Regions from separate parts of the Agrobacterium sp. 6Ca8 genome, predicted to be linked through region 2. Evidence: riboswitches for the same ligand, from Rfam matches in the RefSeq annotation. Region 2 holds a riboswitch; the other holds the start of a gene.
What was found. A riboswitch is a leader RNA that binds a small molecule or an ion and turns the genes downstream of it on or off. The one in region 2 is predicted to bind S-adenosylmethionine.

Region 1: linked by a shared signal. The riboswitch ahead of metA (homoserine O-acetyltransferase MetA) and the one ahead of ACZ5A6_RS00530 (O-succinylhomoserine sulfhydrylase) in region 2 are both predicted to bind S-adenosylmethionine.

The regions. Positions count from the first base shown of each region.
Region 1 covers NZ_AP026433.1:2,462,812-2,468,999, reverse strand. The annotation lists gene ispG (flavodoxin-dependent (E)-4-hydroxy-3-methylbut-2-enyl-diphosphate synthase) at 1-210, shown strand, start outside; gene ACZ5A6_RS12115 (YiaD family glycine zipper/OmpA-like lipoprotein) at 277-939, shown strand; gene ACZ5A6_RS12110 (polyprenyl synthetase family protein) at 972-1,886, opposite strand; gene mtgA (monofunctional biosynthetic peptidoglycan transglycosylase) at 2,022-2,768, shown strand; gene ACZ5A6_RS12100 (aldose epimerase family protein) at 2,784-3,803, opposite strand; gene metA (homoserine O-acetyltransferase MetA) at 3,878-4,804, opposite strand; SAM riboswitch at 4,887-4,963, opposite strand; gene ACZ5A6_RS12090 (thiamine diphosphokinase) at 5,054-5,707, shown strand; gene ACZ5A6_RS12085 (ABC-F family ATP-binding cassette domain-containing protein) at 5,712-6,188, shown strand, end outside.
Region 2 covers NZ_AP026433.1:110,245-116,432, forward strand. The annotation lists gene ACZ5A6_RS00520 (Hsp33 family molecular chaperone) at 1-443, shown strand, start outside; gene apaG (Co2+/Mg2+ efflux protein ApaG) at 482-874, opposite strand; gene ACZ5A6_RS00530 (O-succinylhomoserine sulfhydrylase) at 1,110-2,294, opposite strand; SAM riboswitch at 2,337-2,415, opposite strand; gene ACZ5A6_RS00535 (2'-deoxycytidine 5'-triphosphate deaminase) at 2,489-3,586, shown strand; tRNA gene ACZ5A6_RS00540 (tRNA-Gly) at 3,643-3,716, shown strand; gene aqpZ (aquaporin Z) at 3,871-4,557, shown strand; gene ACZ5A6_RS00550 (hypothetical protein) at 4,648-4,941, shown strand; gene ACZ5A6_RS00555 (glycosyltransferase family 2 protein) at 5,077-6,188, opposite strand, start outside.

The DNA of each region.
Region 1 (6,188 bases), 560 kb from region 2:
ATGGGCTGCATCGTTAATGGCCCCGGCGAAAGCAAACATGCCGATATCGGCATTTCACTGCCCGGAACCGGCGAAAGCCCCGCTGCACCGATCTTCATCGATGGCGAGAAGGCGCTCACCCTGCGCGGTCCCAACATCGCCGCGGATTTTGAAGCGCTTGTGATCGATTACATCGAAAAGCGTTTTGGCCGGAAAGATGCGGCGGAGTAAAAACTACCGTGAAAATGCCGAAATTCCACTGTCATACCGCCTGAACCCTTCGGAGCATCAAAACACATGATCAAAAAAATCGCGATCGTTGCCCTTTGCGGGACCTATCTTTCCGCGTGCACCACCACCGATCCCTATACGGGTGAGCAGAAGATGTCGAACACGGCGGGCGGCGCTGGTATCGGCGCTGTCGTCGGTGCTCTCGGTGGTCTGGCTGTCGGCGGTTCGCCGGTCGGTCGCCGCAACGCAGCCCTCATCGGCGCCGGCATCGGTGCACTCGCCGGTGGCGCAATCGGCAATTACATGGATGGTCAGGAATCCGAGCTTCGCGCCCAGCTTCAGGGCACTGGCGTTTCCGTTAGCCGCCGTGGCGACAGCATCGTTCTCAACATGCCGTCGAACATCACCTTCGCGACGGATCAGGATCAGGTCATCCCGCCTTTCTATCAGACACTCGATTCCGTCGCCATCGTGCTGAACAAGTTCAACCGCACGCTCATCGACATCAACGGCCATACCGACTCCACCGGCAGCCAGCAGCACAACCAGGCGCTTTCCGAGCGTCGTGCGGCGTCTGTTGCAAACTATCTCGGCGCACGCGGCGTCGACCAGCGCCGTATTTCGACGCTCGGCTTCGGCCCCTCGCAGCCGATCGCTTCGAACGCAACGCCGGATGGCCGCGCCCAGAACCGTCGCGTCGAAGTGCTGATTTCGCCGCTCAAGGGCTGATTGGCTGAGAAACGGTGAGCCGGGAAACCGGCTCAGCTTTTCCGTTCGGCGATGAATCTGGCGGCCGCGATGAGTATCGCGGCCTTTTCGCCGTAGGGGGCCAGAAGTTCGGAGGCTTCCGCCACCTGTTCCTGAAGCTTGAGGCGCGCCCAGTCTTCACCGCGTAGTGCCACCAGCGTTCCCTTGCCGCGTGCGGCATCCTTGCCGGTTGCCTTGCCCATGGTGGCGGCATCGGCGGTCAGATCCAGGAGATCGTCGGCAAGCTGGAAGGCAAGGCCGATCTTTTCACCGAAGAGGCGCAGTCTTTGTCTTTCGGAAACATCGCTGCCGGCGATGATCGCGCCTGCCTCGCAGGCGAAGCGAAGCAGCGCACCGGTTTTCATAGCCTGCAATGTAATAATGCCGGTCTCATCAGGTGCGTTCTTTTCCGCAGCCAGATCGAGCGCCTGACCGCCCGCCATGCCGCCGATACCCGACGCGCGGGCGAGCGAGAGCACGAGAGCCGCCTTGCGGTCTGCCTGGAGAGGATTTTCGTCCGACGCGATAATGTCGAAGGCGAGTGTCAGCAGGCTGTCGCCTGCGAGAATGGCGGTCGCCTCGTCGAATTTGCGGTGCACTGTCGGCTGGCCGCGGCGCAGGTCGTCGTCATCCATCGCTGGCAGATCGTCGTGCACCAGCGAGTAACAATGCAGGCATTCCAGCGCGGCACCGACATGATGGGCTGCTTCGGCATTTCCGCCGAGCAAGGCCGTGCTTTCTATGACCAGGAAGGGCCGCAGGCGTTTGCCGCCGTTCAGCACACCATGACGCATGGCGTCGAGCAGGTTTTGCGGGCGCGTAATCTCATCCGCACGCGCCTCTGCGGAAAGCAGGCGACCAAGCAGGGATTCGGTCTGTGCCGCGTTATCGCGCAGCTTCGTTTCGAAATTCGTCATCTGAGCGTCCATGCCGCGCTCTTTGGCATGGCGCGCGGGGTCAGGCAACCTTTTCGTGATTCATGAGGTCAACTGTTTGACCGGACTCGCCTTGAAGGCGGCAATGGAATATGAAAGGCTTCGATTGGTGCGGGGCTTTGACGAATATTGAGCAGTACGCCTGAAAGCGACGCAGATTACGCCGTGCTGGCGGAAGACCGGAGCAGTCCGAAGGTGGATTTTCGCACGTTGGCAAAGCGTATCATCATGACCTTGCTGGCGTTGCTGATCCTGCCCTATCTGCTGATCCCGGTTTATGCCCTGCCTTTCATGCGGCCGGTCTCGACGCTGATGCTTGCCGATCTGGTGACACTTCAGGGTTATGACCGGCGCTGGGTGCCGCTCGAGGATATTTCGCCGCGCCTTGTGCAATCCGTAATGATGTCCGAGGACGGACAATTCTGTTTCCACGGCGGCGTTGACTGGAACCAGATGCAGTCCGTCGTCAACAATGCGCTCGAAGGCGCGTCCACCCGTGGCGCCAGCACCATTCCCATGCAGACGGCCAAGAACCTGTTCCTCTGGAACGGCCGCTCGTTCTTGCGCAAGGGGCTGGAGTTGCCGCTGGCGATTGCTGCCGATTTCGTCTGGTCCAAAAAACGGATGATGGAGATTTATCTCAACGTCGCGGAATGGGGACCCGGCATTTACGGCATCGAGGCCGCAGCACAGCACCATTTCAAGGTACCGGCGGCAAAGCTAAGCTCCCGCCAGGCGGCACTGCTTGCCGTTTCCCTGCCCAATCCCATCGATCGCGTTGCCAGCAAGCCGGGGCGTGGTTTGCAACGGCTTGCCGGCCTTATCGAACGGCGTGCCCGAGCATCGGGCGGTTATGTGGGATGCGTGCTGGACTGAGCCCAGCCCGCCGCCTCAACCCTTCTTGAAAATATAGTCGGTTTCCTGACGCAGGGTCTCGCCGGGACGCAGGATCGCGTAGGGGAAATCGGGATGATTGACGGCATCCGGCCATATCTGCGTTTCCAGACAGAAACCGGCAAAGGGGCCATAATGGCGGCCATCGAGGCCTGGAACGGGAACATTCAGCTTGAAGGCTGAATAGAATTGCACTCCGGGTTCGGTGGTGTGAACCTCAAGGGCAATGTCGGAGGCGGGCGAATAGGCGCGGGCAACCTTGCGCTTGGCGCGACGCTCGGGCGAAAGGCAGAAATTATGGTCGTAGAGCACCTGCTCGCCATCCTCCGTTCGCCGCATCGGCGTCGGGTGGCGCAGGTCGAAGACGGTGCCTTCGACGGAGCGGATTTCGCCTGTCGGGATCTGTTTGTCGTTGGTTGGCAGATAAAAGTCAGCGGCGATGCTGATCTCATGTCCAAGTGCGGTATCAGCACCGTCGAGGTTGAAATAGGAATGCTGGCAGATATTGGCGATGGTCGGTTGGTCGGTCACCGTTTCATAGACCACCGAAAGCACGCCGCCGTCGCGGATCGTATAGGTCGCGGTCACCGTGCAATTGCCGGGATAACCGGCGCGGTTGTCGGGATCGATGATCTGCAGAACCGCATGGCTTTCGCCGTGTTCCATCAGCATCCAGTTACGTTTGCCCATCCCGTCGCTGCCGCCATGCAGGTGGCTGACGCCTTTTTCGTTCAGTTCCAGCTGGTATTCGTGCCCGTCGATCGAGAATTTTCCGTCACCGATACGGTTGGCGTTGCGGCCGGGTGTGGCGCCGAAATAGGATGAATATTTGTAGTCCTCGAATGTATCGAAGCCGAGAACGAGCGGCGGCTGGTGCCCATCGAGGCGTAGGTCCTGAATGACGGCGCCCCAAGTGATAACCTTGGCCGTCAGCCCGCCCCTCGAGATGGTGACGCGCTCAACCTTTTCGCCGGTTGCCGTGAAACCGAAATTCTCCCGTGCCGCCGCGTCGCTCATTGCGTCATTCTCCCGATATCTTTGAATTGCCGGCGGACGTTGCGTCATTTTCCGGCAATTCGCAATCCCGCAATTTACGCCGCTAGTTTGCCGATTGCTTCGAGGTCATAAGGCGTCGTCTGATATATCTCGTTGATCCAGTTGCCGAAAAACAGATGGGCATGGCTGCGCCAGCGGTTGAGCGGGGCAAGCTCCGGATCATTGTGCGGAAAATAATCATGCGGCAGCTTGATTGGGACGCCCGAGTTCACATCGCGGAAATATTCATCCGAAAGCGAGGTTGAATCATATTCGACGTGGTTGAACATATAGAGGCGGTTGCCCTCTTTTTCATGCACCAGACATACGCCCATTTCCTCTGACTCCATCAGGATTTCGAGTTCCGGGTGTTTTTCGATGTCGGCGCGGCGCACTTCCGTCCAGCGTGAGACCGGAACCTGAAAGTCGTCGGAAAAACCGTTGAGATATATCGACGAGGGGCAGAGATTGCGGTGACGATAGACACCGAAAGCCTTTTCCTTCAGTTCGTATTTCGGCACACCATGGAAATGGTAGATGGCGGCCATCGCGCCCCAGCAGACGTTCAGCGTCGAATGGACGTTGGTTTGCGTCCAGTCGAAAATCTTTTGCATCTCGTTCCAGTAGGTGACGTCTTCATAGTCAAGCATCTCGATGGGCGCGCCTGTGATGATGAAACCGTCGAACTTGCGGTGGCGCACTTCCTCCCATGTCTCATAGAAGGACAGAAGGTGCTCTTCCGGCGTATTCTTGGCACGATGGCCGCCAATGCGGATCAGCGAAAACTCCACCTGCAGCGGCGATGCGCCGACGAGGCGCGCCATCTGCACTTCCGTCTTGATCTTGTTCGGCATGAGATTGAGAAGCCCGATCTGGAGCGGGCGGATATCCTGCCGGATGGCCGCCGTTTCTGTCATGACCCGCACGCCCTCATGAACGAGGGTGTCGAAGGCGGGAAGCGTATCGGGAATCTTGATCGGCATGTCGAACTCTCTTTTCGGATGACGTAAAGAACGTTGCGAAAACAAAAAAACCGGCAGCGAAATCGCAGCCGGTCCCAGGAAATTACCCTTTTCCTCGACCCTTTAGCGACTTCTTTAAAGTGGCTGCAAGCCGGTCGGCAAATCACCACTGAGGCGTTTCATAATCCCGAAGCCGACGAAAATCAATATCGGCTGATTTCATCGGGTTTCTGCCTTTCCATTTTTGCCTGAGGTGCGATAAGGCAGGGCATGGATAGAGAACGCTTCACCATTCTGCTTGGCGGCGATGTCACCGTTACCGACCGCCTCAAAGCGGCGGTTGAGGGTAGCCGTGTGATTGCGGCCGATGGCGGCATGCGCCATGCCGCACCGCTCGGGCTCACTCCCGAGCTCTGGGTGGGGGATTTCGATTCCACCGACAAGGACCTGCTGGACGCCTGGCCCGATGTGGTGCGACAGCCCTATCCCGCTGCAAAGGCTGTGACCGATGGCGAAATTGCGGTGTCGGAGGCACTTGCCCGCGGCGCGCGTTCTCTGGTGCTTGCCGGTGCGCTTGGTGGAGCGAGAAGCGACCACGCACTTCAGCACCTTCTTTACGCGGTGGCGCTTACTGAGCGTGGTCTCAACGTTACGCTGACCTCCGGCGAAGAGGAGGCCCGCCCGCTGCTGGCAGGGTCGTTCGATCTTGATCTGCCTCCCGGTGCGCTGTTTTCCGTTGCCGGGTTTACCGACCTTGTGGGGCTCGATATCGGCAATGTGCGTTATCCTCTCAAGGATTTCCCGCTTGCTTTCGGCTCTTCCCGCACTATTTCCAATGTCGCGAATGGCGGCCCTGTGCATTTCTCGCTGAAAAGCGGAAAAGCCATCGTGCTCGCCCGCCCTTATGATCTGACCGGAGCCTGACGCCTTGGCACCCCCAATTTTGAAACTCGATGACATCAAGCTGACCTTCGGCGTGACCCCGCTGCTCGACGGCGCCAATCTTCAGGTGGAGCCGGGCGACCGCATCTGCCTTGTCGGACGCAACGGTTCGGGCAAGTCGACCCTGATGAAGATCGCCGCCGGTCTGGTCGAGGCGCAGTCGGGCGAGGTTTTCCGTCACCCCTCCGCCACCATCCGTTATCTGGAGCAGGCGCCGGATTTTGCCGGTTACGACACCGTGCAGGCCTATGCCGAGGCGGGGCTGGGACCTGGCGACGATCCCTATCGCGTTACCTATATTCTCGAGCATCTGGGCCTGACGGGACAGGAACATCCGGATAGCCTGTCCGGCGGCGAAGCGCGGCGTGCGGCCCTTGCCCGCGTCATGGCGCCTGAACCCGATATTCTGATGCTGGACGAGCCGACCAACCATCTGGACCTGCCCACCATCGAATGGCTTGAA
Region 2 (6,188 bases):
GTGACGGCGAAGGCAAGCCGCGCCATAGCTGGCGTGCAGGCGGCGTGATTGCCCAGTTCCTGCCGCAGGCGCCCGAGCGTTTGCGCATGCGCGATCTCCATGGCGGTGACGGCGACGAGGGCGATTATGAAGTGGCGGAGGACGATGCCTGGACAGAGGCAGTGTCGCTGCTGAATACGGTGGATACCGACGAGCTGACCGATCCGCAGGTGCCAGTGGAGCGTCTGCTTTACAGGCTTTTCCACGAGAGCGGCGTGCGCATCTACGATCCGCAGGTCATTTTCGACCGTTGCAGCTGTTCACGGGACAAGATCAAGGGTGTGCTGTCCGGTTTCACCGCCGAAGAGATCAAGGCGAGTGAGGAAGACGGTGCGATTGCCGTGACGTGCGAGTTCTGCTCCACGACCTATCGCTACGATGTCAGCGAGTTTGAAAACGTCTGACGAGGAGAGCCGCGCTTGTGAATGGCGCGGCTTTTTTGTCAGTTCAGCACCCGCAACAGGCCGGGTGAATCCAGTGAAAAGGCGGGGATGGTGACGTTGAACACCTCGCCTTTGTCCGTTTCCATTTCATAATGGCCAAACATAAGGCCTGACGGCGTATCCAGCGGGCAGCCGGATGAATATTCGTAACTGTCGCCGGGGTTCAGATGCGGTTTTTCGCCGACGACACCCGGCCCGTAGACCTCATCCACCTGTCCGTTCTGGTCGGTGATGTGCCAGTAGCGGTTGACGAGTGTTATCGGAACATCAGAATTGTTCGAGATCACGACTTTATAGCCCCAGACATAACGATCGTCATCCGGGTCGGACTGCTCCTCGAGATAATACGGATCGACCGTTACCTCGATATCCCTTGTCAGAGCACGATACATACGCGCCACACCTCGATATTTTCCCTGCTGCCATCATCCTACACTACAGGTTCTGGCTATCGTCAAGAAAATGAATGACTTGACGACCACGCGCATCTTCTGTTGCGCCGTTTTTTCACCGTTAGGGATAACGGTAAAGGTAAATATTGGTTGCCCGCGCGGGCTTTCGCCCAGGCGGGATGCGTGCCATGGCCCGACGGGGAAGTCGGGCCATGGCGATATGTCGATCGAATCCTTAAACTGAAACGGCCGCAAGACCCTTCGCCAGATCTTCCAGCAGATCGTCCGTATCTTCGATACCGCAGGAAAGACGCAAGGTCCCGCCGGAAATACCGAGTTCGGCACGCGCCTCGTCGGTCAGGTTCTTGTGCGTCGTGGTGCCAGGGTGGGTAATGAGGCTCTTGGCATCGCCAAGATTGTTGGAAATCTTCACGATATCAAGCGCGTTCTGCAGTGCGAATGCCGCTTCCTTGCCACCCTTCAGTTCGAAAGCCACGAGCGTCGAGCCGCCCGACATCTGCCGCGCGATGATGTCTGCCTGCGGATGGTCGGCGCGGCCCGGATAGATCACTTTGGCAACCTTGCCGCTGTCGGCGAGGAAATCGGCGATCTTCGAGGCATTGGCCGTCTGCTGCTTGACACGCAGCGGCAGGGTTTCGATGCCCTTCAGCAGCGTCCAGGCATTGAACGGCGACATGGCTGGGCCGGTGTGGCGGAAATAGTCCTGCAGCTCTTCCTCAATCCACTTCTTGTCGGAAAGGATCACGCCGCCAAGGCAGCGGCCCTGACCGTCAATGTGCTTCGTCGCCGAATAAACGACGATATGGGCGCCGAGTTCGAGTGGCTTCTGGAAAAGCGGTGTGGCGAAAACATTGTCGACAACCACTTTCGCGCCGATCTGGTTGGCGAGCTTCGCCACGCCGGCAATATCCACCACTTCGAGCGTCGGGTTGGTCGGGCTTTCGAGGAAAAACAGCTTGGTGTTCGGCTGGATCGCCTTTTCCCAATTGTTGAGATCGCGTCCGTCGATCAGCGTGCACTCGATACCGTATTTGGGTGCAAGCGTTTCTACCACCCAACGGCAGGAGCCAAAAAGCGCGCGGGCAGCAACGATATGGTCGCCTGCACGCAGCTGGCACATGATGGCGGCGGTAACGGCGGCCATGCCGGAGGCAAGCGCACGGGCGTCTTCCGCACCTTCCAGCAGGCACATGCGCTTTTCGAACATGTCATTGGTCGGGCTTGCATAGCGGGCATAGATGAAGCCATCCGTTTCGCCCTTGAAGCGCGCTTCGGCGGCTTCGGAGTTTTCGTAAACGAAACCCTGGGTCAGATAGATCGCTTCCGACGTTTCACCATAGGGCGAGCGTAGCGTACCACCGTGAACGAGCTGGGTTGCCGGGCGCCATTTATTGCTCATGTGATCACCTCAAAACAAAAAAACCGGTCGCAAAAGCAGACCGGTTCCTAGCACCCGGTCTTTTTAGCCACTTGTTTAACGTGGCTGCAAGCCGACCGGCCAAATCACCACGGGATAAGCTTGCCATACTGCCGTTACCGGCTTGCGTCAATGCTTTCCTTTTGGTTTTGTCGCCGTAAAAAGGAATGATGATCATGACCAGAACCACGGGCATTTTGGCGGATGGCGCGATCAGGGCGCTGTTTGCGGGCGGCAAGCTGAAAAGCGAGGCTGATCTCGATGTCGATCAGGTGCAACCCGCCAGCCTCGATCTGCGACTGGGTTCCAAAGCCTATCGCGTGCGCGCCAGTTTCATGCCCGGCCCCGGAACCCGAGTCATCGACAAGCTCAACCGCTTCAGCCTGCACGAGGTTGATCTGAGCGAGGGGGCGGTGCTGGAAACCGGTTGCGTCTACATCGTGCCCTTGATGGAGAGCCTGGAGCTGCCGGCGGATATGTCGGCTTCGGCGAATCCGAAAAGCTCGACGGGGCGTCTTGATATCTTCACCCGCGTCATGACCGACAATGCGCAGGAATTCGACAAGATACCTGCGGGCTATGCCGGCCCGCTCTATCTGGAAATCAGCCCGCGCACCTTCCCGGTCGTCGTGCGCCGTGGCTCGCGCCTCTCGCAAATCCGTTTCCGCATCGGCCACTCGTTGCTTAACGAAGCCGAGCTTCTGAAATTGCACGAGACGGAGATGCTGGTCGCCAGCGAAACCCCTAATGTGACCGGCGGCGGCATCGCGCTTTCCATCGACCTAAAGGGTTTTGGCGAAAAAGGGCTGATCGGCTATCGCGGCAAGCATCACACAGCGGTGGTAGATGTCGACAAGAAGGCTCAGCACGATGTTCTCGATTTCTGGGAACCTCTATACGCCCGCGGCCGTGCCGAACTGATCCTCGATCCGGATGAGTTCTATATTCTCGTTTCGCGTGAAGCCGTGCATGTACCGCCACTTTATGCGGCCGAAATGACACCCTTCGATCCCTTGGTGGGCGAGTTCCGCGTGCATTATGCGGGCTTCTTCGATCCAGGCTTCGGCCATGCGCAGGCGGGCGGCACGGGCAGCCGCGCCGTTCTCGAGGTGCGCAGCCACGAGGTGCCCTTCATCCTCGAACACGGCCAGATCGTCGGCCGGCTGGTTTACGAGCACATGTTGCAAAAACCTGATGGCCTCTACGGCAGCGGCCTTGGCTCCAACTATCAGGCACAGGGCCTGAAGCTCTCCAAGCATTTCCGCACGGAGTAATGATCCTGTCGGGTGCTTGACACCCGATAAGAACTGTCCGATGTCTTGTGCGCGGCGCGGGTGTAGCTCAATGGTAGAGCAGCAGCTTCCCAAGCTGAATACGAGGGTTCGATTCCCTTCACCCGCTCCATATTTTCAAGGCAATCCAAACAACTTCTTGGCCAGCCAAAAGCGCGCATGTCACCGCCATCGCTGCGGCAAACGTGCGACTATGCGATTTAGCTTGACTACAATTAAATTGCACGTAATAGTTGATGCGGTCGTAACATTATTGGGGGAGTGTTATGAGTCGCAAGCTTCTTTCGGAATTTCTTGGCACTTTCTGGCTCGTGTTCGGAGGTTGCGGCAGTGCGGTTTTTGCCGCTGCTTTCCCTGAACTCGGCATTGGCTTTCTTGGTGTCGCTTTCGCTTTCGGTCTGACGGTTTTGACCATGGCCTATACGGTCGGGGGTATTTCGGGCGGTCATTTTAATCCGGCCGTTTCCGTCGGTCTGTCCGTTGCTGGCAAATTTCCGGCATCGAACCTCGTTCCTTACATAGTGGCGCAGGTTCTGGGTGCGATCGTCGCGGCGGGGGCGCTTTATGTCATCCTTACCGGCAAAGCCGGTGCCGATATTGGCGGTTTTGCCGCAAATGGTTACGGGGAATATTCGCCGGGTGGATATTCGCTCGTGTCGGCGCTGCTGATCGAAGTCATTTTGACGGCATTTTTCCTGATCGTCATTCTGGGATCGACGCATGGCAGGGTTCCCACTGGTTTTGCGCCGATCGCAATCGGCCTTGCTCTCACACTTATTCATCTGATCTCCATTCCGGTCACCAACACATCCGTCAATCCGGCCCGCTCGACGGGACAGGCGTTGTTTGTTGGTGGATGGGCGCTGCAACAGCTCTGGCTGTTCTGGCTCGCTCCGATCCTCGGCGGCGCAATCGGCGCCGTGGTCTGGAAACTTTTCGGCGAGAAAGACTAAGGCTCAAGGCCCGCTTTCTCCGGCCCGAACAGACATGAATGGGAAGCATTGTTTCCCCGAATGGTCGGGGAAACCTGTGAGGAGGATGACATGGATCTTACTTCGATATTGGCCCAAATTGTCGGCGGTGCGGTTGGCGGTTCGGCCGGCGGAAAAATACTCAAGGATTCTGATCTCGGTGCGCTCGGCAACCTGATTGCCGGCGCTATTGGCGGCATCGGCGGAGGAACCGTGCTCGGATCGCTGCTCGGGACGGCGGGAACTGCTGCCGCCGGCGGCATGGATATAGGCGCTCTTGCCGGCCAGCTTGTTGGCGGCGGCGTCGGCGGCCTGATTGTCCAGATCATTGTGGGCCTTATCAAGAACAAGCTCGTTACCAAATAGAGCCGCTCGGCCGATCTTGTTGCGAAGCGATAAACCTTGCCGGTGGAGAAGCCTCGTTCGGCAAGGCATTTTGGTTTGTGCCATATCCGCTGTGGCGGCGCTGACGGAGCTGGAATTCGTTTGTAGAATTTTCTCTCAGGCCTTGTTCCTGATGACCGGCATATGCGGCGTCTTGTTCCAGACGAACGGCTTGGTTTTCAATTCCACCACGGCGCGCCATGCGGCGAGTGACAGCATCAGCCAGTAAAGCGGGATCGCCAACCAGCGCCGTCCGACCTGTTGTTTCTCATGAGCTATCATCCTGTTTCTGCCCATCAGTACGAAGATCGCGTAGCTTCCGAAAATATTCAGCGTATCGATGAAAAACAGAATGCCCTGCCAGGAAAGCAGCATATCCGCGCCGTTTTCCCGGATTGCTATGGCCATGAAGGCGAAGGAAACAAACAGCAAGGGATGGGCCAGCGACGACAGAAGCATGCCGCCGATCAGCAGCTGAAAGACGATATAGGCGATCCATCCCATGCGGCGCGCGGTCGTGAAGGGCGAGCGGGTCATGACCAGCCAGCTTTGCAGCCAGCCCTTGTACCAACGCGCGCGCTGGTTCAGCCAGACGGAAAGGGAGGTCGGAGCATCCTCCAGTGTCTGCCGCCGGATGACACCGCAGCGATAACCCAGCCTGTGCAGCCGGAGGCCCATATCGGCATCTTCCGTCACATTATACGGGTCCCATCCTCCCACCCGGCGTAACACGGCGGTGCGAAAATGGTTGGAGGTGCCGCCAAGCGGCAGCGGCAGCTTGCACGCTGCAAGAACGGGCAACATGCAGCGGAAAAGGCCGGAATATTCCAGTGCGAAACAGGCGCTGAGCCAGGAGGAGCTGGCATTGCTGATAATAAGCGGCGCCTGCACACAGGCCACCTCGTCCGGCTGGTCGCGGAAGGCGGCATAGGCCTCGCGCAATTGCAGCGGATGCGGCCGGTCCTCGGCGTCGTAAACGGCAACGAAAGTGCCACGCGCGCCGGAAAGCGCATAGGTCAGGGCCTTGGGCTTCGTGCGTGGCATGGATGGCGGCACCCTGACGATCTCGATATGCGGACCGGGATTTATCCGCTGGATGGCCTCGATCGTCGCTACGTCGTCTGCCTCGCATACGAGCTTGATATCGAGCCGGGATTTGGGCCAGTCCAGCCGCTCCAGCGCATGAATTAGCTGCTCAACGACCGCCTCTTCGCGATAAAGCGGCATAA